Regions from separate parts of the Erwinia sp. LJJL01 genome, predicted to be linked through region 1. Evidence: predicted binding sites of a transcription regulator. Region 1 holds the regulator's gene; the other holds the start of a gene.

Region 1 (10,789 bases):
CAGCGTGCCAAACCCGGGCGCAGCAGAAGATTTCCTGACCACCGTTAACCCGGAATCCCTGGTGATTCGTCACGGTTACGTCGAAGCGGGCATGCAGCAGGCTGAAGCTTCTGCACCTTACCAGTTCGAGCGTGAAGGTTACTTCTGTGCCGACAGCGTCTATTCCAGCGCCAGCAATCTGGTGTTTAACCGCACCGTTGGCCTGCGCGATACCTGGGCGAAAATGGGCGAATAAGCCGTAATCAGCTATATAAGAGGGCGATGATTCGCCCTTTTTTTCGTCCGCTGGATACCGCTATCAGCGACGTATCGACAATCTCACCTGAAGGATATTGCATGTCTGGATTAGCCGAACAAGCCAGCCGCAGCGTGATTGTGCTGCATGAACTGATCGCCGAAGTGTTTCACGGCGACGGCAGTAAAGTGCCCGAACTGCTCGCTCATTTTGCCCCCGAATTCACCATGGTCACTCCCGGTGGAAAAATGCTGGCGCTGGCAGACGTTGCCGCACTGTTTACCCGCCTGACTGGCGGACGTCAGGGCGTGGAGATTCGTATTGAGCAGTGCCAAATTATTTCGCAGTCAGAGCAGGATGTGGTGATTCATTACCATGAGCTGCAGCAGCAGGGGGATGTGCATACTCATCGTATCTCGCTGGCGGTGATTGACTGTAGCGCAACCCCACCACGCTGGCGCTATTTGCAGGAAACGATGGTTGCCGACTAGTTACCGTACTAGTTCGCGAGTGTGATTTTGTGTAGACTATGCGGCATTAATGCCGTTTAGCCAGTGGAATATCCCGGCGCGTGCGTTTTGTTACCGTTTCTCGCTAAGGATTTGCCATGGCTCTGCCTGCTTCTGCTGCTCCGTTACCCTCCACGCTGTGGGGGACCTTAATCATCAGCGGCACCATTATCGGTGCCGGGATGTTCTCCCTGCCGGTGGTCATGTCGGGGGCGTGGTTCCTCTGGTCTTCACTGTTGCTGATCCTCACCTGGTTTTGCATGCTGCTTTCCGGGCTGCTCTATCTTGAGGCCAGCCTGCATTATCCGCCGGGCGCCAGCTTCGATACCGTTACGCGCGACCTGTTAGGGCGCGGCTGGAATCTGGTTAACGGGTTGTCGGTGGTTTTTGTGCTCGGCATTCTGACCTACGCCTATATCTCTGCCAGCGGGGCGATTATTCAGCACAGCCTGAGCCAGCTGAGTGTCGATCTCTCTGCCCGCACCGCCGGGCTGCTGTTTGCGCTGCTGGTGGCGCTGTTTATCTGGCTGGGTACGGCCGTGGTCAGCCGCATGACGCTGATCTTTCTCGGTGCGAAGGTGATCACATTCCTGATGATTTTTGGCGGCTTGCTGTGGCACATCGAGCCGGTGAATCTGCTCGACAGCGCGGCGGAAGACGGCCACTACCTGCGTTATCTCTGGGCGGTAGTGCCGTTCTGCCTGGCCTCATTTGGCTACCACGGCAATATTGCCGGGCTGGTGAGTTACTACCGTAAAAACGCCGGGCGCGTCAGCCGCTGCCTGGTCTACGGCACGCTGCTGGCGCTGGCAATTTACCTGGTGTGGATCGTCGGCACCATGGGCAATATTCCACGCCATGACTTTAAAGCGATTGCCGCACAGGGGGGGAATATCGATGTGCTGGTTGCGGCGTTGTCCGGCGTACTGCACAGTCAGTACCTGAATCTGCTGCTGGATATCTTCTCCAACTTTGCCGTGGCCTGCTCATTCCTCGGCGTCAGCCTGGGCTTTTTTGACTACCTTGCCGACCTGTTTAAGCTGGATAACTCTGCCACAGGGCGCCTGAAGACCACCGTGCTGACCTTTATTTTCCCGCTTACTGCCGCGCTGATCTGGCCCAACGGCTTTCTACTGGCGATAGGTTATGCCGGGTTGGCTGCTACCCTTTGGGCGGTGATCACGCCCGCGCTGCTCGCCTGGCAGTCGCGCCGCCGCTTTGCCACCGCGGCCTGGCGGGTGAGGGGCGGCGTTGCGCCCATCGTACTGGTGCTCTGCTTTGGCGTGCTGAATGCCCTGGTATCACTGCTCTCATACGGTCACTGGCTGCCGGTATTCGGCGAATAGCAGGCATAAAAAAACCGCTGGCAGGCAGCGGTTTTTACACAATCATGGAGATTACTGGTCGTGCAGAGTCTCGTCTTCGCGGCAGTCGCCCAGAGCACAGTGACCGTAAAGATAGAGGCTGTGGTTGCTCAGTTTGATGCCGTGGCGCTTAGCGATTTCACGCTGGCGCTCCTCGATGTATTCATCACGAAACTCGATAACTTTACCGCAGTCCAGGCAGATCAGATGATCGTGATGGTGCTGCTGGGTCAGTTCGAAAACGGATTTACCGCCTTCAAAGTTATGGCGGGTAACGATCCCCGCGTCGTCAAACTGGTTCAGCACGCGGTAAACCGTGGCCAGACCAATTTCTTCGCCCATATCAATCAGGCGTTTGTACAAGTCTTCCGCACTGACGTGATGGCCCTCTGGTTCCTGAAGCACTTCCAGAATTTTCAGTCGGGGAAGCGTGACTTTCAGGCCGGCCTTCTTTAATGCGGTGTTATTGTCAGTCATGCGGATATTGTCCTGTTACTTTGCTAGTCACTTAGTGGCTGAAAAGCCATGAACATCGGTCGACGCTAAAGCTGAATGCGTCTCAGTATAGAGCTGATAGTTCGAAATGAAAACTAAAAGGGATGCCTGAACCGCTGAGGGATGTAAGGATTAATGTCGTTACATCCTGGGAAGCGCGCGCCCGAATTATGCTGGGTTAACATTTCGTTCTCCCTCATCTCATCACACTCGGTAAACCAAGTGTCGTCAAACAGTGTGACGGGCGCTGAGTAAGCGGGTAACCGATGGGGTTATTGTACAGTTTTGCAGGTGAAAGTTACAAACATGTATCTATTACTTCTATAGGAAAAACCACTGACTTGATGTGAGATAACTCCCACATCAAGCCGCTGTGGTTAGGCTTCGATGATTTCTTTCAGCTGAAGTTCATCAAAAATCTGTTTTACCCACTTTTCAACGCGTTCGTTAGTGAGTTCTGGCTGGCGGTCTTCATCAATCGCCAGACCGAGGAAGTTGTTGTCATCTGCCAGGCCTTTAGAGGCTTCGAAGTGATAGCCTTCGGTCGGCCAGTGACCAACGATAATCGCCCCGTTCGGTTCAATGATGTCGCGAATGGTACCCATCGCATCACAGAAATATTCAGAGTAATCTTCCTGATCGCCGCAGCCAAACAGCGCGACCAGCTTACCGTTGAAGTCGATCTCTTCCAGCGTTGGGAAGAAGTCATCCCAGTCGCACTGGGCCTCACCGTAGTACCAGGTGGGAATGCCCAGCAGCAGAATATCAAAGGCTTCAAGGTCTTCTTTGCTGCTTTTGGCAATATCACGAACTTCTGCAACATCTTTACCCAGCAGTTTCTGGATCTGTTTTGCAATGTTTTCCGTATTGCCTGTATCGCTGCCGAAGAAAATGCCGACGAGTGCCATGAGTTTAATAACCTCTTGAATCTTAATGATATGGTGACTGCTGAATTTTTCGCAGATATCGCTAATGATAACAGACCGCCGGAAGCGGATAAACGTGTAATGCTGCTGGTTTTGTCGCTGAGTGCTTAAGCCAGGCGATCAGGATTGATGACGCTGCAGCTGTTCCAGCAGCATCTCTTCAATCAGTTCGCTGCGACTCATATTGCGCTCTTCTGCCAGCTGGTTCAGGGTATCAACCGCGTCGCTGTTCATTTTCAGCTCAACGCGCTTCAGGCCGCGCACTTTATCCCGCTTCAGCTGGTTGCGCTTGTTGATGCGTAGCTGCTCATCACGCGTTAGCGGATTCGTTTTAGGTCGTCCCGGGCGACGTTCATCTGCGAACAGATCGATCGTTGTGCGGTCCGTGTTCTCTTTTGCCATAGGGATAGTGATACTGAAAGGCTGAATTTCTGAAGACCAGGGTCGTTATGCCGCGTGAAGAATCAGCAGCGGCAAATTTTAGCGCGCCATCATACCCCAGCGAAAGTGATGACGACAATCATTTATACCCTTCATTCTTCAAGCCGCAGATGCGTTGGCTTCATCCATTATTCGGCCCATCCCTGGACCTCCCCCCTTCGGGACCACTGTAGACAGCGTTCAAATCTGCTCCGGGCAGATTTGTCACCCCTGTCACAGAGCGATCTATGCTGCCGGGGACTCATGGCCTTGCCGCCTTTCTGCAGCTCGAATTATTTTGGCTATATCAACCCGAGGAAATAATTGTTTTTACAGCGCAAAAAATCGACGGATTGCGCGTAACACGGCATCAGGTTTTTCCGCATGTACCCAGTGGCCGGCTCCGGCTATCACATGCGCACGCGCCTGAGGGAACTGAGCTAGCAGGGCATCACGGTACTCATCCGCCAGATAAGCCGAGCGTTCGCCGCGGATAAACAGTGCCGGATGCGGGCAGGGGGCCAGAGGCTGCCAGCCAATAATCTGGTCGTAACACTCCCACAGCACCGGCACGTTGAAGCGCCAGTCACCTTCATGGAATGATTTCAACAGAAACTGGATCACGCCTTCTTCATCTATATGCAGGCGCATCAGCGCGGCGGCTTCGCTGCGCGTTTTAATTCCGGCCTGCGACACCGCTTGCAAGGCGGCAAAAATGTCGTCGTGATGGCGAGTGCTATAAGCCACGGGGGCGATATCGATGACCACGATCTCACCTACACGCTCGGGGGCCAGCGCGGCCAGCGCCATCGCGATCTTGCCACCCATGGAGTGGCCAATAAGGCTGAAGCGTTCAACCTTGAGTTCATCGAGCGTATCGAGGATATCCTGCGCCATCAGCGCATAGCTCATCTCATCAGCCCGCGGCGAAAGCCCATGATTGCGCACATCAATTTGAATCAGACGACGGTCATCTTTTAACCCTCGCGCCAGCACGCCAAGGTTATCCAGGCTGCCAAACAGACCGTGGATTAGCACCAGCGGAAGATCGTTTGATGCGGATTGTTCAGATTGCAGGCGGAAGTTTAAATTCATAGAGAAAGTTCTTACAGTTGATGTGAAGGCTTAGGGTATCATGGATCCCACAATTTCTGCCGCAGGCGCCATATGCGGTTACGATCTTTTTGCGGCATATTCCGACTTTTGCCCTGAAATGGGTCTGGCGCTACAACCCGGCAGGATTTAACTTTATAATCCTGATGTTAGAACTGGATCGGTTGAGCACGGGCGATCCCGACGATCGTTTTCGTCTCTGTGACCCGCGTTCTGACACAAGCACTAACCGTACTGGATAAAGATGAAAACGATAGAAGTCGACGAAGAGCTATACCGTTATATTGCCAGCCACACTCAGCATATTGGTGAAAGCGCATCGGATATTTTGCGCCGCATGTTGAAGTTCACTGCGGGTCAGACGGCTCCGGCTACAGCGGCAACATCCGCTGCAGCGGCGGGGAAAGAGCCAGCAGCGAACACGGCGGTGAAAACTGAAGCCCGTCCGCAGGATCGTGTGCGTGCGGTACGTGAACTGCTGCTTTCTGATGAGTATGCCGATCAGAAAAGAGCAGTGAACCGCTTTATGCTGGTTTTATCGACTTTATACAGTCTGGATGCCAAAGCGTTTGGCGCAGCGACAGAGTCTCTGCACGGTCGCACGCGCGTTTACTTCGCGGGCAATCAGCAAACGCTGGTAGAAAATGGCACCCATACCAAGCCGCAGCACGTTCCGGGCACGCCGTACTGGGTGATCACCAACACAAATACTGGCCGTAAACGCAGCATGGTTGAACACATAATGCAGTCGATGCAGTTCCCGACGGAACTGACTGAGAAAGTTTGCGGTACCCTCTAACTGAAGCGTCAGGGAGAAGCGCCAATGGCCAATCACCCCCGTGCCGGGCAACCCGCCCAGCAGAGCGATTTGATTAACGTTGCACAATTAACATCTCAGTATTATGTCCTGCAGCCTGAACTGGGCAATGCAGAGCATGCGGTGAAATTTGGCACCTCCGGCCATCGCGGTAGCGCGGGTCGTCACAGCTTCAACGAGAATCACATTCTGGCTATCGCGCAGGCGATTGCCGAAGAGCGTAAAAAGAACGGTATTACCGGCCCTTGCTACGTGGGTAAAGATACCCACGCGCTGTCTGAGCCCGCCATTATTTCCGTGCTGGAAGTGCTGGCTGCCAACGGGGTGGATGTGATTGTCCAGCAGGATAATGGCTATACGCCAACGCCGGCGATCTCCAATGCTATCCTTGAGCACAACAAATCTGGCGGCGCACAGGCGGACGGCATCGTCATCACGCCTTCGCACAATCCACCAGAAGATGGCGGCATCAAGTACAACCCGCCGAACGGTGGTCCGGCGGATACTAACGTCACCAAAGTGGTGGAAGATCGTGCCAATGCGCTGATCAAAGATGGCCTGAAAGGCGTGCAGCGCATGACGCTGGATCAGGCCTGGGCCAGCGGCCACCTGACGGAAAAAGATCTGATCCAGCCTTATATTGAAGGTCTGGCCCAGATCGTTGATATTCCGGCGATCCAGAAAGCGGGTCTGAAAATTGGTGTGGATCCCCTTGGCGGTTCCGGTATCGCCTACTGGCAGCGTATCGCGGAGTTCTACAACCTCGATCTGACTATCGTAAACGATGCTGTCGACCAGACTTTCCGCTTTATGCATCTGGACCATGACGGCGTGATCCGTATGGACTGCTCGTCTGAATCTGCCATGGCTGGCCTGCTGGCGCTGCGTGACAAATTTGACCTGGCCTTTGCCAATGACCCGGACTACGACCGCCACGGTATCGTGACTCCGGCCGGTCTGATGAACCCGAACCACTATCTGGCGGTGGCGATTCAGTATCTGTTCCAGCACCGTCCACAGTGGGGCAAAGACGTCGCCGTGGGTAAAACCCTGGTGTCGAGTGCGATGATTGACCGCGTGGTGGACGATCTGGGCCGCAAGCTGGTGGAAGTTCCGGTTGGCTTCAAGTGGTTTGTGGATGGCCTGTTCGACGGCAGCTTCGGTTTCGGTGGCGAAGAGAGTGCGGGAGCTTCCTTCCTGCGCTTCGACGGTACCCCGTGGTCGACTGACAAAGACGGCATCATCATGTGCCTGCTGGCGGCTGAAATCACGGCTGTGACCGGTAAGAACCCGCAGCAGCATTACGATGAGCTGGCGGCCCGTTTTGGCGCACCGAGCTATAACCGTATTCAGGCTCCGGCAACCTCCGCGCAGAAAGCCGCGCTGTCAAAACTGTCGCCTGAAATGGTCAGTGCCGACACGCTGGCGGGCGATCCGATCACTGCGCGTCTGACGGCGGCTCCGGGTAACGGTGCTTCCATCGGTGGCCTGAAGGTAATGACTAAAAACGGCTGGTTTGCCGCGCGCCCTTCGGGTACTGAAGACGCTTACAAGATCTACTGTGAAAGTTTCCTCGGTGCCGAGCATCGTGCGCTGATTGAAAAAGAAGCCGTGGAAATTGTCAGTGCGGTGCTGAAAAACGCCTGATTGCTGACACGCTGAATAAGGGCTGCTCACGCTGTGAGTGGCCCTTTTTTTATTGCAGAATTACGGAATAAAGCGGTAGCCGACGCCGGTTTCCGTGATCAGATGCTGCGGCTGTGCCGGGTCGTGCTCCAGCTTCTGGCGCAGGTGGCCCATATAGATGCGCAGATAGTGGCTGTGCTCAACCGCATTGGGTCCCCAGACCTGAGTCAGCAGCTGGCGCTGAGTCATCACCTTGCCGGGATGATTAAGCAGGCTGACCAGCAGGCGAAATTCTATCGGCGTCAGATGCAGCTCTTCACCGTGACGGGTAACGCGACGGGTGGCGATATCCACGCTGACGCTGCCAAAAGTGACCTGTGCGCTGAGGCTGTCACTGCTCTGGGCCGGACGGTGGCGGAGCGCCACGCGCACCCGCGCCATCAGTTCGCCCACGCCGAAAGGCTTGGTGAGGAAATCATCGGCCCCGGCATCCAGCGCCGCGATTTTATCCTGCTCATCGCTGCGGGCGGAGAGCACGATAACCGGCATGCTGCTCCACTGGCGGATCTCACGGATAAACTGGCTGCCATCACCGTCCGGCAGCCCGAGATCGAGGATCGTCAGCTCCGGCTTGCGCGTTGCTGCTTCAATCAGACCGCGGCTCAGCGTGTCTGCATCAACGACACGAAAACCTTCCCCCTCCAGCGCCAGGCGCAGAAAACGGCGGATCTCTTTTTCATCTTCCACAATCAGAATGGTGACCACATTGCCTCTGCTGCATAACCGCGTAATAGAAGCTAATTTAGCAAAAAGTAGACAGAGCGTCTGTGATAGTTCGCAATCACCTGAGGGGTTAACAGAGTCGCTTTAATCATGCTATTCACGCTACGATTTTAACAATCATGTAACTAAGTTTCAGTCAGGCTGAATTAATAGGCTTTTTTTTCGCCAAAAGTGGTCTGATCAGTAGTAAAATTACACCAGAAGCGCTACTATTTTAGTCAGATTACAGACAGCATCTTTTCAACAATTATTCAGGAGGACGTATGAGTCTTTATCACAACTATTCACCCACACGGATTTTCATGCGTCGTGCCGCCGTCGTGGTTTGCGGTGTGCTGGCCCTGCCGGTGATGTTATTCCGTAGCGATCGCGCACGTTTCTATAGCTATCTGCATCGCGTATGGGTTAAAACCAGCGACCAGCCGGTCTGGCTGGCGCAGTCAGAAGCCGCAGGGTGTGAATTCCTGTAACTTTTGGGGTTGACCGACCGGTAGCGGGCCGACCTTTTTTCCGGTCGACCCTCCTATACGAATAGTTTCCCGCCCGTTGGCGGGATTTTTTTTGCCTGTCGTCGGGCTTTTTCCGCTACACTAAAAGTTGTACATGGCTTTAGGGGTTGTATAACTATGGGCGAAAAAATTCCGGTGGGTATCAGTGCCTGTTTACTGGGCGAAAAAGTGCGCTTCGATGGCGGTCATAAACGCAATGCTTTTGCTGCCGAGCAGCTGGCACCGTTTATACGTTATGAGCCCGCCTGTCCTGAAATGGCGATTGGCCTGCCAACACCACGCCCGGCACTGCGCCTGACAGAGGAGGAGGGCGGAGAAGTCTCCCTGCGCTTCAGTAACGGCCAGGCGGATCCGGTCACAGAAGCGATGAAGGCATTCTCTGTCGAAAAAGTGCAACGTCTGCGCCACCTTTGCGGCTATATCGTTTGCGCTAAATCTCCCAGCTGCGGGATGGAGCGGGTACGCGTCTATCAGCCTGATAACAATAACAACCGTAAAGAAGGCACGGGACTATTTACCCGCGAGCTGATGGCACAGATGCCGTGGCTGCCGGTGGAAGAAGATGGTCGCCTGCACGATCCTAATCTGCGTGAGAATTTTGTGGCGCGGGTGTATGCCCTGCACGAGTTTAACCAGCTGTGGAGCAGTGGCCTGACGCGCGCCAAACTGATGGCCTTTCATACCCGTTACAAGCTGCTGCTGCTGTCTCATTCACAGCCTGCCTACCGCCAGATTGGCCCGTTCGTCGCCAAAATGGACCAGTGGGAATCGCTGGAAGAATTTGCGCTGGAGTATCGTCAGCGCCTGATGGACCTGATGAAGCATGAAGCTACGCGCAGCAATCACACCAACGTATTGATGCACGTTCAGGGCTACTTTCGCCGGGAGCTGACTTCAGCCCAGCGCCAGGAGCTGGCTAACCTGATCGACCACTATCGCCAGGGCCTGCAGCCGCTGCTGGCCCCGATAACCCTGCTTAAACACTATATGGCGGAATACCCGCACCCGTGGCTGGCCGAACAGCGCTACTTTGCGCCTTATCCGGAAGCACTGCGCCTGCGGTATGGACAATAATTTCAGGGAGCATTATGACAACTCATCTGGTCTGGTTGCGCAATGACCTGCGCATCAACGACAACCATGCGCTGTACGCCGCCTGTCGTTCTGACAATGCACGGGTTATTGCCCTGTTTATCGCCACGCCCGGGCAGTGGCAGTCACACCATATGGCACCGAAGCAGGCGGAGTTTATCTGGCAAAGCCTGCAGGAACTCCAGCAGTCGCTGGCGGCAAAAGGTATCCCACTGCATCTTGAGCAGTGCGCCGACTTCGACGCCTCCGTTCCGCTGCTGCGGCAGTTTTGTCAGGAACACCAGGTTGACCGCCTGTTCTACAACTATCAGTACGAGGTGAATGAGCGCCAGCGCGATGCTGCGGTAGAACGCACGCTATTGGAAGACGAGGTGACGGTACAGGGCTTCGACGACAGTCTGCTGCTGCCGCCAGGCAGCGTGCTGACCGGCAGCCGCGAGATGTACAAAGTTTTCACGCCTTTCAGTAAAGCCTTTGTGAAGCGGCTACAGGAAGGATTGCCCGAATGTCTGCCAGCGCCGGCCTGTCGTGCGGAAGGTGCGGTGAACCCCCACCGGCTGAAAGTGTTTGACTATCCGCGCGAGGATATCAACAGCGCGCTGTTTCCTCCCGGAGAGAAGGCCGCCATCGCCCGGCTGCGCGAATTCTGCCAGACCCCGGTGACCCACTATCAGGCACAGCGTGATATCCCGGCGCTTGACGGCACCAGCCGCCTGTCGGCTTATCTCGCGACCGGGGTGCTGTCACCCCGCCAGTGCCTGCATCGCCTGCTAAAGCAGCATCCGCGCGGGCTGGAAGACGGCAAAGTGTTTGTCTGGCTTAACGAGCTTATCTGGCGCGAGTTCTACCGCCATCTGCTGGTGGCTTACCCGTCGCTGTGCCGTCATCAGCCGTTTACCC
Region 2 (10,789 bases), 540 kb from region 1:
TAACAATACCGCCAGCTATTACGACCATATTTATTTCCCGCAGGTGCAGCCAGCCGTGCTGAAACAGGGCTTTGGCACTGACGAGTAGCCATAAAAAAGCCCGGCCAACTGGCCGGGCTTTCATCAGGGCTTAAGCGATTAACCGTAAGCCAGCAGCGTGCGCTGACAGAGCTGAGAACGCACGCAGTCCTCTTTTCCGAAACGGACCACGCTCACCATCTCGTCGTCCTGGAAGCGCGACAGCGCGTCGGCCAGGCCGGACTGAACATGGGACGGTAAATCACACTGGGTGATATCGCCGTTAACAATGACGGTCACGTTTTCCCCAAGGCGCGTCAGGAACATCTTCATTTGGGCGGCGGTGACGTTCTGCGCCTCATCCAGAATCACCACGGCGTTTTCAAACGTGCGGCCTCGCATATAGGCAAACGGCGCAATTTCCACTTTGCCAATTTCGGGACGCAGGCAGTACTGCATAAAGGAAGAGCCAAGACGTTTAACCAGAACGTCATATACCGGCCGGAAATACGGGGCGAATTTTTCTGAGATATCCCCTGGAAGGAATCCCAAATCCTCATCCGCCTGAAGTACCGGGCGAGTCACTATAATCCTGTCAACATCCTTATGAATCAGGGCCTCGGCCGCTTTTGCGGCGCTGATCCAGGTTTTACCACAACCTGCTTCGCCCGTAGCGAAGATCAGTTGCTTGGTTTCTATGGCGTTGAGATAGTGCGCCTGAGCTTCATTTCTGGCTTCAATCGGTGAATGGTCGCGGCTATCGCGTGCCATGCCAATCGAATCCAGCCCACCCATCTGCACCAGCGAGGTGACCGATTCTTCTTCACGCTGACGGTGACTGCGTGAATCGCTACGAAGCACACGTTTTGCTTCACGACGAGCTTTGATCACTGCTTTCTGTCTTCCCATAGTGGCACCTTACAGTTGGTTTCATTTCCCGCATCCCTATTATCGATGCGATTACGTGAACGCTTTAGAGGTCATGGCTTCCTTTTAAGCCTGGTCTAGCCGTTGGTAAAAATGCATAGCGATACGCTTGCAGGCTATGCACCAAAAAAGGTTTAAAGGAGTGTTGGAACAGCAGTTGGATTGTAAAAGAAGAGAAAGCTACCGAGGAAATGAGCTCCTCGCGAATCAAGGCGATGTATGACTTTTTCACTTGTGGTCCGTTAAAGGACTTCAGCATTCGCTATCTCCGTAGTGGGAAACTATATGCGAAAATCAACAGCAATTTCATATTCAGCAGTTTACCAAAAAAATGCAACACTTTTTTTACGAGTATAATGACACTTTCGATAATACTCTATTAATCATCAGGTTATAAATATCACTTTATTAACAATGGCGTCAGTAAAAACAGCGACTGGGTGTTTTATAATCAGTTAAGATTGTCTGATGTCATTTTAAGGGAGCGTAAGTTAAAAGGAAAATTAGCGGACTTAAGTCAAATCCGCTAATTAGGTCAGGCTTCCAGCAATCCCTGTGCCAGATAGTGTTCCGCATCCGGTACGCCCGGCAGGACAAAGTAATAGCCCCCGCCGATCGGTTTTATATACTCTTCCAGCGCTTCGCCATTTAATCGTTTCTGCACGGTCAAAAATCCTTTTTCCAGATCGTGCTGATAACAAACAAATAGCAGCCCCATTTCCAGCTGGCCGGAACGGGAAACGCCCAGCGAATAACTGTAACCACGGCGCAGCATCAGGTTGTTTTGCGTTTCCGGCGTGCGCGGGTTGGCCAGGCGAATATGCGCATCCAGCGGGATAATGTCGCCATCCGGATCCTGGCTGTAGTCCGGCACATCATGCTCGTTGTGCATACCCAGCGGTGCGCCGCTGTGCTTTTCACGGCCGAAGATGGTCTGCTGTTCACGCAGCGGCGTGCGGTCCCAGAACTCCACGCGGAACTGAATAATGCGTGCCGCCTGATAACTGCCGCCCAGCGTCCATGCCGGTTCACCCTGCCCTTTGCCCACCCACAGAATCGAATCCATCAGGCTGGTATCTGCCGTATCAGGGTTCGCCGTGCCATCCTTAAAGCCCAGCAGGTTAATCGGCGTCTCTTTACCTTTGCTGCGCGCGGCGTGGTCGGAGATAAACCCCTCGCGCCGCCAGCGTACGCTGAGCAAGTCCGGGGTGTACTTGATGATATCGCGCAGCGCGTGGATCACCGTGTCATTGGTATTGGCGCAGATCTGTAATAGCAGGTCGCCGTGACACAGGCTGGCATCCAGCGCGTCGTTGGGGAACCGGGTCATACGCTGCAGCTTAAGCGGAGTCAGCGCCTGCAGCCCAAAGCGCTCATCGAACAGCGAATGCCCCACGGAAACGGTAATCGTCAGGTTATCCGGGTAGATCTCCTCACCGAGAATGCCGGAGTCCATCGGCGGCAGCTGCGGGTTGGTCACCCGCGGCGCTTTCCCGCCGCGGGTGAGAAACGCGATGCGCGCCGTCAGCAGCTTGAACAGCTGCTGCAGGCTCGTCTTATCCGTCGCCAGCACGTCGAAGGCCACCAGCATCATCGACGCCTGCTGCGGGGTGACGATCCCGGCCTGATGCCTGCCGTAAAACGGCTGGCTTTCCTGACGGGCATTTGGCGATAACGCCCCCGGTGAGAAAGAGTCCCCCTCAGCGGCGGCATGAACCGGGCAACCGCCCGCCACGGCCAGGGCACCGCTGAGGATGCCCATTCCTTTCAGTAAACGACGGCGTGACGTCAGCGCCACGTCGTCAACGGATTTTGCCATTTCTGATTAGTCCAGGCCAAGCGTGCCACGCAGCAGAGAAAGGTCTTCGGCCAGCGCCGTGATTGGGCCTTTCAGTGCGTTACGGTCCGCATCGGTCAATTTGTCGTAAGATTCATAGCCGTCTTTGGTGCGGTACCTGGCGAGAATGGTATCCACCTTGTTAAAGTTACCGTCCACCTTTGCCAGCAGCTGCGGGTTCTGTTTCTGCACCAGCGGGCGCAGCAGGTTAACAATTTTCTGCGCGCCATCAACGTTGGCCTGGAAATCCCACAGGTCGGTACGGCTGTAGCGGTCTTCTTCACCCGAAATCTTGCTGGACGCGACTTCCTCAATCAGACCGGCAGCCCCGCCCACCACTTTACCCGGCGGGAAGGCCAGTTCGTTGATGCGGGTCTGCAGATCCAGCACATTTGTGTACAGCTGGTCGGCAAATTTATCCATCCCTTTGGTGGTGTTATCAGCAAATAACACTTTCTCCAGGCGGTGGAAACCGGTGAAATTCGGGTCCTCCGCTTTCTTCTCGAAGTCATCTTCACGGGCGTCAATGGCACCGTCGAGGTCGGAGAACAGTTCGGCGATCGGCTCGATGCGCTCGTAGTGCTGGCGGGTTGGCGCAAACAGGGCTTTGGCTTTTTCCAGATCTCCGGCTTTCACCGCATCGGTAAAGGCTTTGGTACTGGCAACCAGCTGCTCGACTTCTTTGGTCACGTACACTTTGTACTCGGCAATCGGTCCGACCAGCTGCAGCACGTCCGGCTTGCCATCATTGGCTTTGCTGCCGCTGGCTTTGACAATCAGCTTACCTTTCGGGTTGCTCAGCAGGCCACAGGTAATATCGTACTCCCCGGCTTCCAGGTTGGCGGTCAGCTTCTGGGTAAAGGACGGCGCGATGTTTTCACGCTCTTCCACCACCATCCCCCCTTTCAGGATCTCCCACTCCAGCGCTTTCTGGCTGTCGTTCTTGATGATGAACTGGGTTTTACCCGCGTCCACCGTCAGCGTCATCGGGGTACACTGCTTGTCATTTACGCTGACCTTAACCTGGGGAATATCAGCCGCCAGCGCCGCGCCGGATGTCGTCAAAGTAGCCAGCAGCGCGGCGTTCAGCGCATGACGGCGAAAATGCATGGTCATAGAGGTAATCCCTGTCAAAGTATTATCATCGGCGGGCCAGGCCCGTCCGGCGGAATCAGCGCACGCCAGGCGCTGTGGAGGTTGCAACACGTCCCGGCATAATAAACAGCAGCAGAGCCGGAATAAGGTAGATAAACCACATCGCCACTTCGCTGACGCTCGGCGCTTCCTGGTAGCCCAGCAGGCCTTCCAGCAGAGTGCCAAACACGCTGTGCGTCGTGAGGGTATGACTGAAATCAAATGCCACGTCCTGGAAGTGATTCCATAAACCGGCTTCATGAAAGGCGCGGATCGCCCCCGCCGCCAGGCCAGCCGCGACGAAAATGATAAACAGGCTGGTCCATTTGAAGAAACTGCCCAGGTTAAGGCGCACGCCGCCCCAGTAGATCAGCATGCCGAGCACCACGGCGGTGCCGAGGCCAAGCATCGCGCCGAGCGGGGGCGCGTAGCCCACGTCCTGCTGAAAGGCGGCCAGCAGGAAGAATACCGACTCCAGCCCTTCACGCGCCACGGCAAGAAAGACCATCAACACCAATGCCCAGCCGCTGCTGTTGCCCTTCTGCAGGGCGCTGTCGACGGCGTCTTCCAGCTGTGCCTTTACGTTGCGTGACACTTTACGCATCCAGAACACCATCCAGGTGAGCACCACCACCGCGACCACGGCGACGATACCCTCAAACAGCTCCTGCTGTTTCTGCGGAAATTCACCGGTGGTTTCATTGATAAACCAGCCAAGGGCAAGGCAGAGCGCGGCAGCGGCAAACACCCCAATCCACATGGCGGGGAACCACTGACTGCGCTGAGTACGCTTCAGATAGCTGGCGATCAGGCTGACAATCAGCGCCGCCTCGAGCCCTTCGCGTAACATGATGAGAAACGGGACAAACATGCCATAACCCTCTAACTGTTAACTTCAGTCAAATCCAGTAAAGATAAGTAAAATACGAACGATATCGATTATCATTATCGAAGGAAGAAATACAAGCCGGGCAAGGGATATTTTCGAGTTTTGTGAGGGGAAAAAACATTAAGCAGATGTAACGGTGGGGGTGGGCGTAAATGAAAAGGGCCAGAATGGGCTGGCCCTTGAGCGTTAGTCTGCCTGATACTCCGCTTCCGCAGCATCAAAGCGCTGCTGCGCCGCCGCCGACGGGCCTTTGCCCAGCAGGCTGAACAGCACAATCGCGATGCAGGCGAACAGGAAGCCCGGAATAATTTCGTAGAGGCCAAACCAGGCGTACTGCTTCCAGATAAGCACGGTTGCCGCACCCACGATCATCCCCGCCAGCGCGCCGTTACGCGTCATGCGTTTCCAGATCAGCGACAGCAGCACCACCGGGCCAAAGGCAGCACCAAAGCCCGCCCAGGCATAGCTCACCAGGCCCAGCACGCGGTTGTTCGGGTCAGACGCCAGGGCAATAGCAATCACCGCCACCAGCAGCACCATCAGGCGCCCTACCCACACCAGCTCGCGCTGAGTGGCATTTTTGCGCAGGAAGTTTTTATACAGATCTTCCGTCAGCGCGCTGGAACAGACCAGCAGCTGGCAGCTCAGCGTCGACATCACCGCCGCCAGAATGGCCGACAGCAGGATCCCGGCAATCCACGGGTTGAACAGAATACGCGTCAGTTCGATAAAGATACGCTCACCATTTTCAGATACGCCGGAAGCCTGATCCGGATGGTTCTGGAAGTAAGCAATACCGAAGAAGCCCACCGCCACGGCACCGCCGAGGCACAGGATCATCCAGGTCATGCCGATACGACGTGCGCTACGAATCGAGCGGTGGGAGTCAGCAGCCATGAAGCGCGCCAGGATGTGCGGCTGGCCAAAATAGCCCAGGCCCCAGCCCAGCAGGGAGACGATAGCGATAAAGTTAAGGTTCTTCAGCATGTCGAGGTTCTCAACGCTTTTCGCGCGGATCACCTCCAGTGAATCACCCAGGCCACCGACTGCCAGAATAACCATGACCGGCGTCAGGATCAGCGCGAAAATCATCAGGCTGGCCTGCACGGTGTCGGTCCAGCTCACCGCGAGGAAGCCGCCAACAAAGGTGTAAACGATAGTCGCTGCGGCACCGGCCCACAGGGCCGTTTCATAGCTCATACCGAAAGTGCTTTCGAACAGACGCGCACCAGCCACCACGCCAGAGGCACAATAGATGGTGAAGAACACCAGAATGATCAGGGCGGAAATCACCCGCAGAACTTTGCTCTTATCCTCGAAGCGGCTGGAGAAGTAGTCCGGCAGCGTCAGGGCATTGTCATGGTGCTCGGTCTGCACGCGCAGACGGCCAGCAACAATCTTCCAGTTTAGGTAAGCGCCGATCGTCAAACCTATGGCGATCCAGCTTTCAGAAATGCCTGAGAGGAAAATGGCCCCCGGCAGGCCCATCAGCAGCCAGCCGCTCATGTCGGATGCCCCGGCTGACAGCGCGGTGACCAGACTGCCCAGGCTGCGGCCACCCAGAATATAGTCGTCAAAGTTTTTCGTTGAGCGGTAAGCAATAAAACCGATCAACACCATGCCGAGAATATAAATACAGAATGTCACCATCATCGGTGTACTTAAAGTCATTCAGGTTCTCCACTTATTATCAGTATCCTCAGGCGAAAGACGCGCCGTGAAGCGGCCGGAACGGGGCACGTTTCACAGGGGGCTCTCTGCCGGGGGCGGTATCCTGCCGTAATCGGCGTTGACGCACAAACGATTTAACACATCATCCACAGCCATTTCACCTGCTAGTTACGTTCAAATGTCAGCAGGTTGCACTGCGTCACATTTAACCGGGTTGCACCTCGGTAACAACCCGAAAAAAAACCAGGTAATACGTCACATTTCATAACTGGCCGGATTCTTGCAGCAATATCCATGCCGCTTTTTGCTCGTTAACAAAATGGCGGTTTTCAGGAATGAGGGCGAGGTCACATTTAACCGGGTTGCACAAAGTTGCAACATCAGTGATATTGCACCTCATCGAATATTGATTACTGATTCAGGAGCTGTAAGGCATGGGCACAACCACTATGGGCGTGAAGCTGGACGACGCAACGCGCGAGCGCATTAAACTGGCAGCGCAGCAGATTGACCGCACGCCCCACTGGCTGATCAAGCAGGCGATATTTAACTATCTGCAGCAGGTGGAACAGGGCAGCGCGCTGCCGGAGATCCCGACAAACGGCCAGCAAGTAGAGGGCGATGAGCGCCCGCCGGAGGAGTCGCAGCATCAGCCGTTCCTCGACTTCGCCGAGCAGATCCTGCCGCAGTCCGTAGCCCGTGCCGCTATCACTTCCGCCTGGCGCCGCCCGGAGACCGAAGCGGTGCCGATGCTGCTGGAGCAGGCGCGTTTACCAAAGCCGCTGGCGGAAGCCACGCATCGCCTCGCTTACCAGCTGGCCGACAAGCTGCGTCACCAAAAAGGTGCAACGGGGCGCGCCGGAATGGTGCAAAGCCTGCTGCAGGAGTTCTCTTTATCCTCTCAGGAAGGCGTGGCGCTGATGTGCCTCGCGGAAGCGCTGCTGCGTATTCCCGACAAGCCAACGCGCGATGCCCTGATCCGCGACAAAATCAGCAACGGTAACTGGCACTCCCACCTTGGCCGCAGCCCGTCAATGTTCGTAAACGCCGCCACCTGGGGCCTGCTGTTCACCGGCCGCCTGGTCTCTACCCACAACGAAGCGAACCTGTCGCGTTCACTGAACCGCATTATCGGCAAGAGCGGCGAACCGCTAATCCGCAAAGGCGTGGATATGGCGATGCGCCTGATGGGCGAACAGTTCGTCACCGGAGAGACCATTGCCGAGGCGCTGGCTAACGCACGCAAGCTGGAAGAGAAAGGCTTCCGCTACTCCTACGATATGCTGGGCGAAGCGGCGCTGACGGCGCAGGATGCGAAAGCCTACCTGCTCTCCTACCAGCAGGCGATCAACGCGATTGGTAAAGCCTCTAACGGGCGCGGCATATATGAGGGTCCGGGCATTTCAATCAAGCTTTCCGCACTGCACCCGCGCTACAGCCGTGCCCAGTACGAGCGCGTGATGGAGGAGCTGTACCCAATCCTTAAATCGCTGACGCTGCTGGCACGCTCCTACGACATCGGCATTAATATCGATGCTGAAGAGGCCGACCGCCTTGAGCTGTCGCTCGATCTGCTGGAAAAACTGTGCTTCGAACCGGAGCTGGAAGGCTGGAACGGTATCGGCTTCGTGATTCAGGCGTATCAAAAACGCTGCCCGATGGTGATCGACTACCTGACCGACCTCGCCCAGCGCAGCCGTCGCCGCCTGATGATCCGTCTGGTGAAAGGCGCCTACTGGGACAGCGAAATCAAACGCGCCCAAATGGACGGCCTGGAAGGCTACCCGGTCTACACCCGCAAGGTCTACACCGACATCTCTTACCTGGCCTGCGCACGCAAGCTGCTGGCGGTGCCAAACCTGATCTATCCGCAGTTCGCCACCCATAATGCCCACACGCTGGCAGCCATCTACCAGCTGGCGGGCAACAACTACTATCCTGGCCAGTATGAGTTCCAGTGCCTGCACGGCATGGGTGAACCGCTGTACGAGCAGGTGGTCGGTAAAGTGGCGGACGGCAAACTCAACCGCCCTTGCCGCATCTATGCTCCGGTCGGCACGCATGAAACCCTGCTGGCCTACCTGGTGCGCCGCCTGCTGGAAAACGGCGCTAACACCTCGTTCGTTAACCGTATCGCCGACGCCACGCTGCCGCTTGACGAGCTGGTCGCCGATCCGGTGGAAGCGGTCGAGAAGCTGGCGCACGCTGAAGGCGCTCTGGGCCTGCCGCATCCGAAAATCCCGCTGCCGCGCGATCTGTACGGTGAGAAACGTCAGAACTCCGCCGGTCTGGATCTCGCTAACGAGCATCGCCTTGCCTCGCTCTCCAGCGCGTTGCTGAACAGCGCCAGCCAGAGCTGGCAGGTAGAGCCGCTGATTGATGCCGAACTGGAAAGCGGTGAAAGCGTGGCGGTGGTTAACCCCGCCGAGCCGAAAGATGTGGTGGGCTATGTGCGCAGCGCCACCCGCGCAGAAGTCTCCGCCGCGCTCAATGCCGCCGTCAGCGAAGGAGCGATTTGGTTTGCCACCCCGCCGCAGGAGCGCGCCGCGATACTCGAACGCGCCGCAGTAATGATGGAAGGCCAGATGCAGCAACTGATCGGCATCCTGGTGCGTGAAGCCGGTAAAACCTTCAGCAATGCCATCTCCGAAGTACGTGAAGCCGTAGACTTCCTGCACTACTATGCGGGCCAGGTGCGCGACGATTTTGATAACGAAACCCACCGTCCGCTAGGCCCGGTGGTCTGCATCAGCCCGTGGAACTTCCCGCTGGCGATCTTCAGCGGCCAGGTGGCTGCCGCGCTGGCGGCGGGTAACAGCGTGCTGGCGAAGCCGGCCGAGCAGACCCCGCTGATCGCCGCGCAGGCCGTGGCCATTATGCATGAGGCTGGCGTGCCGGTTGGCGCGTTACAACTGCTGCCGGGCGCCGGCGAAACCGTTGGCGCCCAGCTGGTACAGGACGAGCGCGTGCGCGGCGTGATGTTTACCGGCTCTACCGCCGTTGCCACCCTGCTGCAGCGTAACCTTGCCGGGCGCCTCGATCCGCAGGGCCGCCCGACTCCGCTGATCGCAGAGACCGGCGGCATGAACGCGATGATCGTCGACTCCTCGGCGCTGACCGAGCAGGTGGTGACGGATATCGTCGCTTCGGCGTTCGACAGCGCAGGCCAGCGCTGCTCGGCGCTGCGCCTGCTGTGTATTCAGGATGACGTGGCGGAGCACACGCTGCAGATGCTGCGCGGTGCCATGGCCGAGTGCCGCATGGGCAACCCGGAGCGCTTCTCAACCGATATCGGCCCGGTGATTGATGCCGAGGCCAAAACCAATATTGATGAGCATATCCAGACCATGCGCAGCAAGGGCTTTAGCGTGTTCCAGGCCGCACAGCCGCAGGCAGCAGATCGCCACGAATGGCAGACCGGTACCTTTGTGATGCCAACGCTGATTGAGCTGAACAGCGTGACGGACCTGACCAAAGAGGTGTTTGGCCCGGTACTGCACGTGGTGCGCTATGCGCGTAACGCGCTGCCGCAGATTATCGAGCATATTAATGCCTCCGGTTACGGTCTGACGCTCGGCGTGCACACGCGTATTGATGAGACCATTGCTCAGGTGACGCAGAAAGCCCACGTTGGCAACCTGTACGTTAACCGCAACATGGTCGGTGCCGTGGTCGGGGTGCAGCCGTTTGGCGGCGAGGGTCTCTCCGGTACCGGTCCGAAGGCCGGTGGCCCGCTCTATCTTTACCGCCTGCTGTCGCACCGCCCGGACGGCGCACTGCGCGTGACGCTCGATCGTCAGGATAAAGAGCGCCCGGTCGATGCCGTTCTGCGCCCTGCTCTGCTGGCGCCGCATCAGGCGCTAAGCGAATGGGCGAAAGATCGTCCGGAACTCGCCGCCTGCTGTGCGCGCTACGAGGTACTGGGCCAGGGTGGAACCGTGCGCCTGCTGCCTGGCCCAACCGGCGAGCGCAACACCTTTGCCCTGCTGCCGCGCGAACAGGTGCTGTGCCTGGCGGATAACGAGCAGGACGCGCTGGTGCAGCTGGCGGCCGTGACGGCAGTCGGTAGTCAGGCGCTGTGGGCGGACGACGATCTGCATCGCACTCTGCGCCAGCAGCTCCCTGCGATTGTGCAGCAGCGCATTTCGCTGGCCGCAAAGCCGCTGGAGAGCACCACCTTTGATGCGGTGATCTATCATGGCGATGCCGATCAGCTGCGCAGCCTGTGTGAAGCCGTAGCAGCCCGCGACGGCGCAATTGTTTCGGTGCAGGGCTTTGCCCGCGGCGAAACCAATCTGCTGCTGGAGCGCCTG

Evidence for each region. Region 1 encodes Fur, which represses iron uptake genes when iron is present. Its sites were predicted from a motif close to ATAATAATGAGAACNACTATCAA; they were not measured.
Region 2: a site for Fur is predicted at 4,840-4,862, ahead of efeU (iron uptake transporter permease EfeU). Genes of this name have one in related genera too.

What each region holds. Positions count from the first base shown of each region.
Region 1 is NZ_CP178576.1:3,290,755-3,301,543, forward strand. Features, by position in the region: gene glnS (glutamine--tRNA ligase) at 1-235, shown strand, start outside; gene ACLI4M_RS16300 (hypothetical protein) at 337-726, shown strand; gene mtr (tryptophan permease) at 843-2,090, shown strand; gene fur (ferric iron uptake transcriptional regulator) at 2,142-2,585, opposite strand; gene fldA (flavodoxin FldA) at 2,981-3,511, opposite strand; gene ybfE (LexA regulated protein) at 3,650-3,931, opposite strand; gene ybfF (esterase) at 4,280-5,044, opposite strand; gene seqA (replication initiation negative regulator SeqA) at 5,307-5,861, shown strand; gene pgm (phosphoglucomutase (alpha-D-glucose-1,6-bisphosphate-dependent)) at 5,886-7,526, shown strand; gene kdpE (two-component system response regulator KdpE) at 7,587-8,270, opposite strand; gene ACLI4M_RS16345 (YbfA family protein) at 8,552-8,758, shown strand; gene ACLI4M_RS16350 (YbgA family protein) at 8,915-9,871, shown strand; gene phrB (deoxyribodipyrimidine photo-lyase) at 9,886-10,789, shown strand, end outside.
Region 2 is NZ_CP178576.1:3,826,607-3,837,395, reverse strand. Features, by position in the region: gene ACLI4M_RS19005 (NADPH-dependent oxidoreductase) at 1-88, shown strand, start outside; gene phoH (phosphate starvation-inducible protein PhoH) at 139-927, opposite strand; gene ACLI4M_RS18995 (hypothetical protein) at 992-1,204, opposite strand; gene efeB (iron uptake transporter deferrochelatase/peroxidase subunit) at 1,481-2,764, opposite strand; gene efeO (iron uptake system protein EfeO) at 2,771-3,898, opposite strand; gene efeU (iron uptake transporter permease EfeU) at 3,954-4,787, opposite strand; gene putP (sodium/proline symporter PutP) at 4,992-6,476, opposite strand; gene putA (trifunctional transcriptional regulator/proline dehydrogenase/L-glutamate gamma-semialdehyde dehydrogenase) at 6,911-10,789, shown strand, end outside.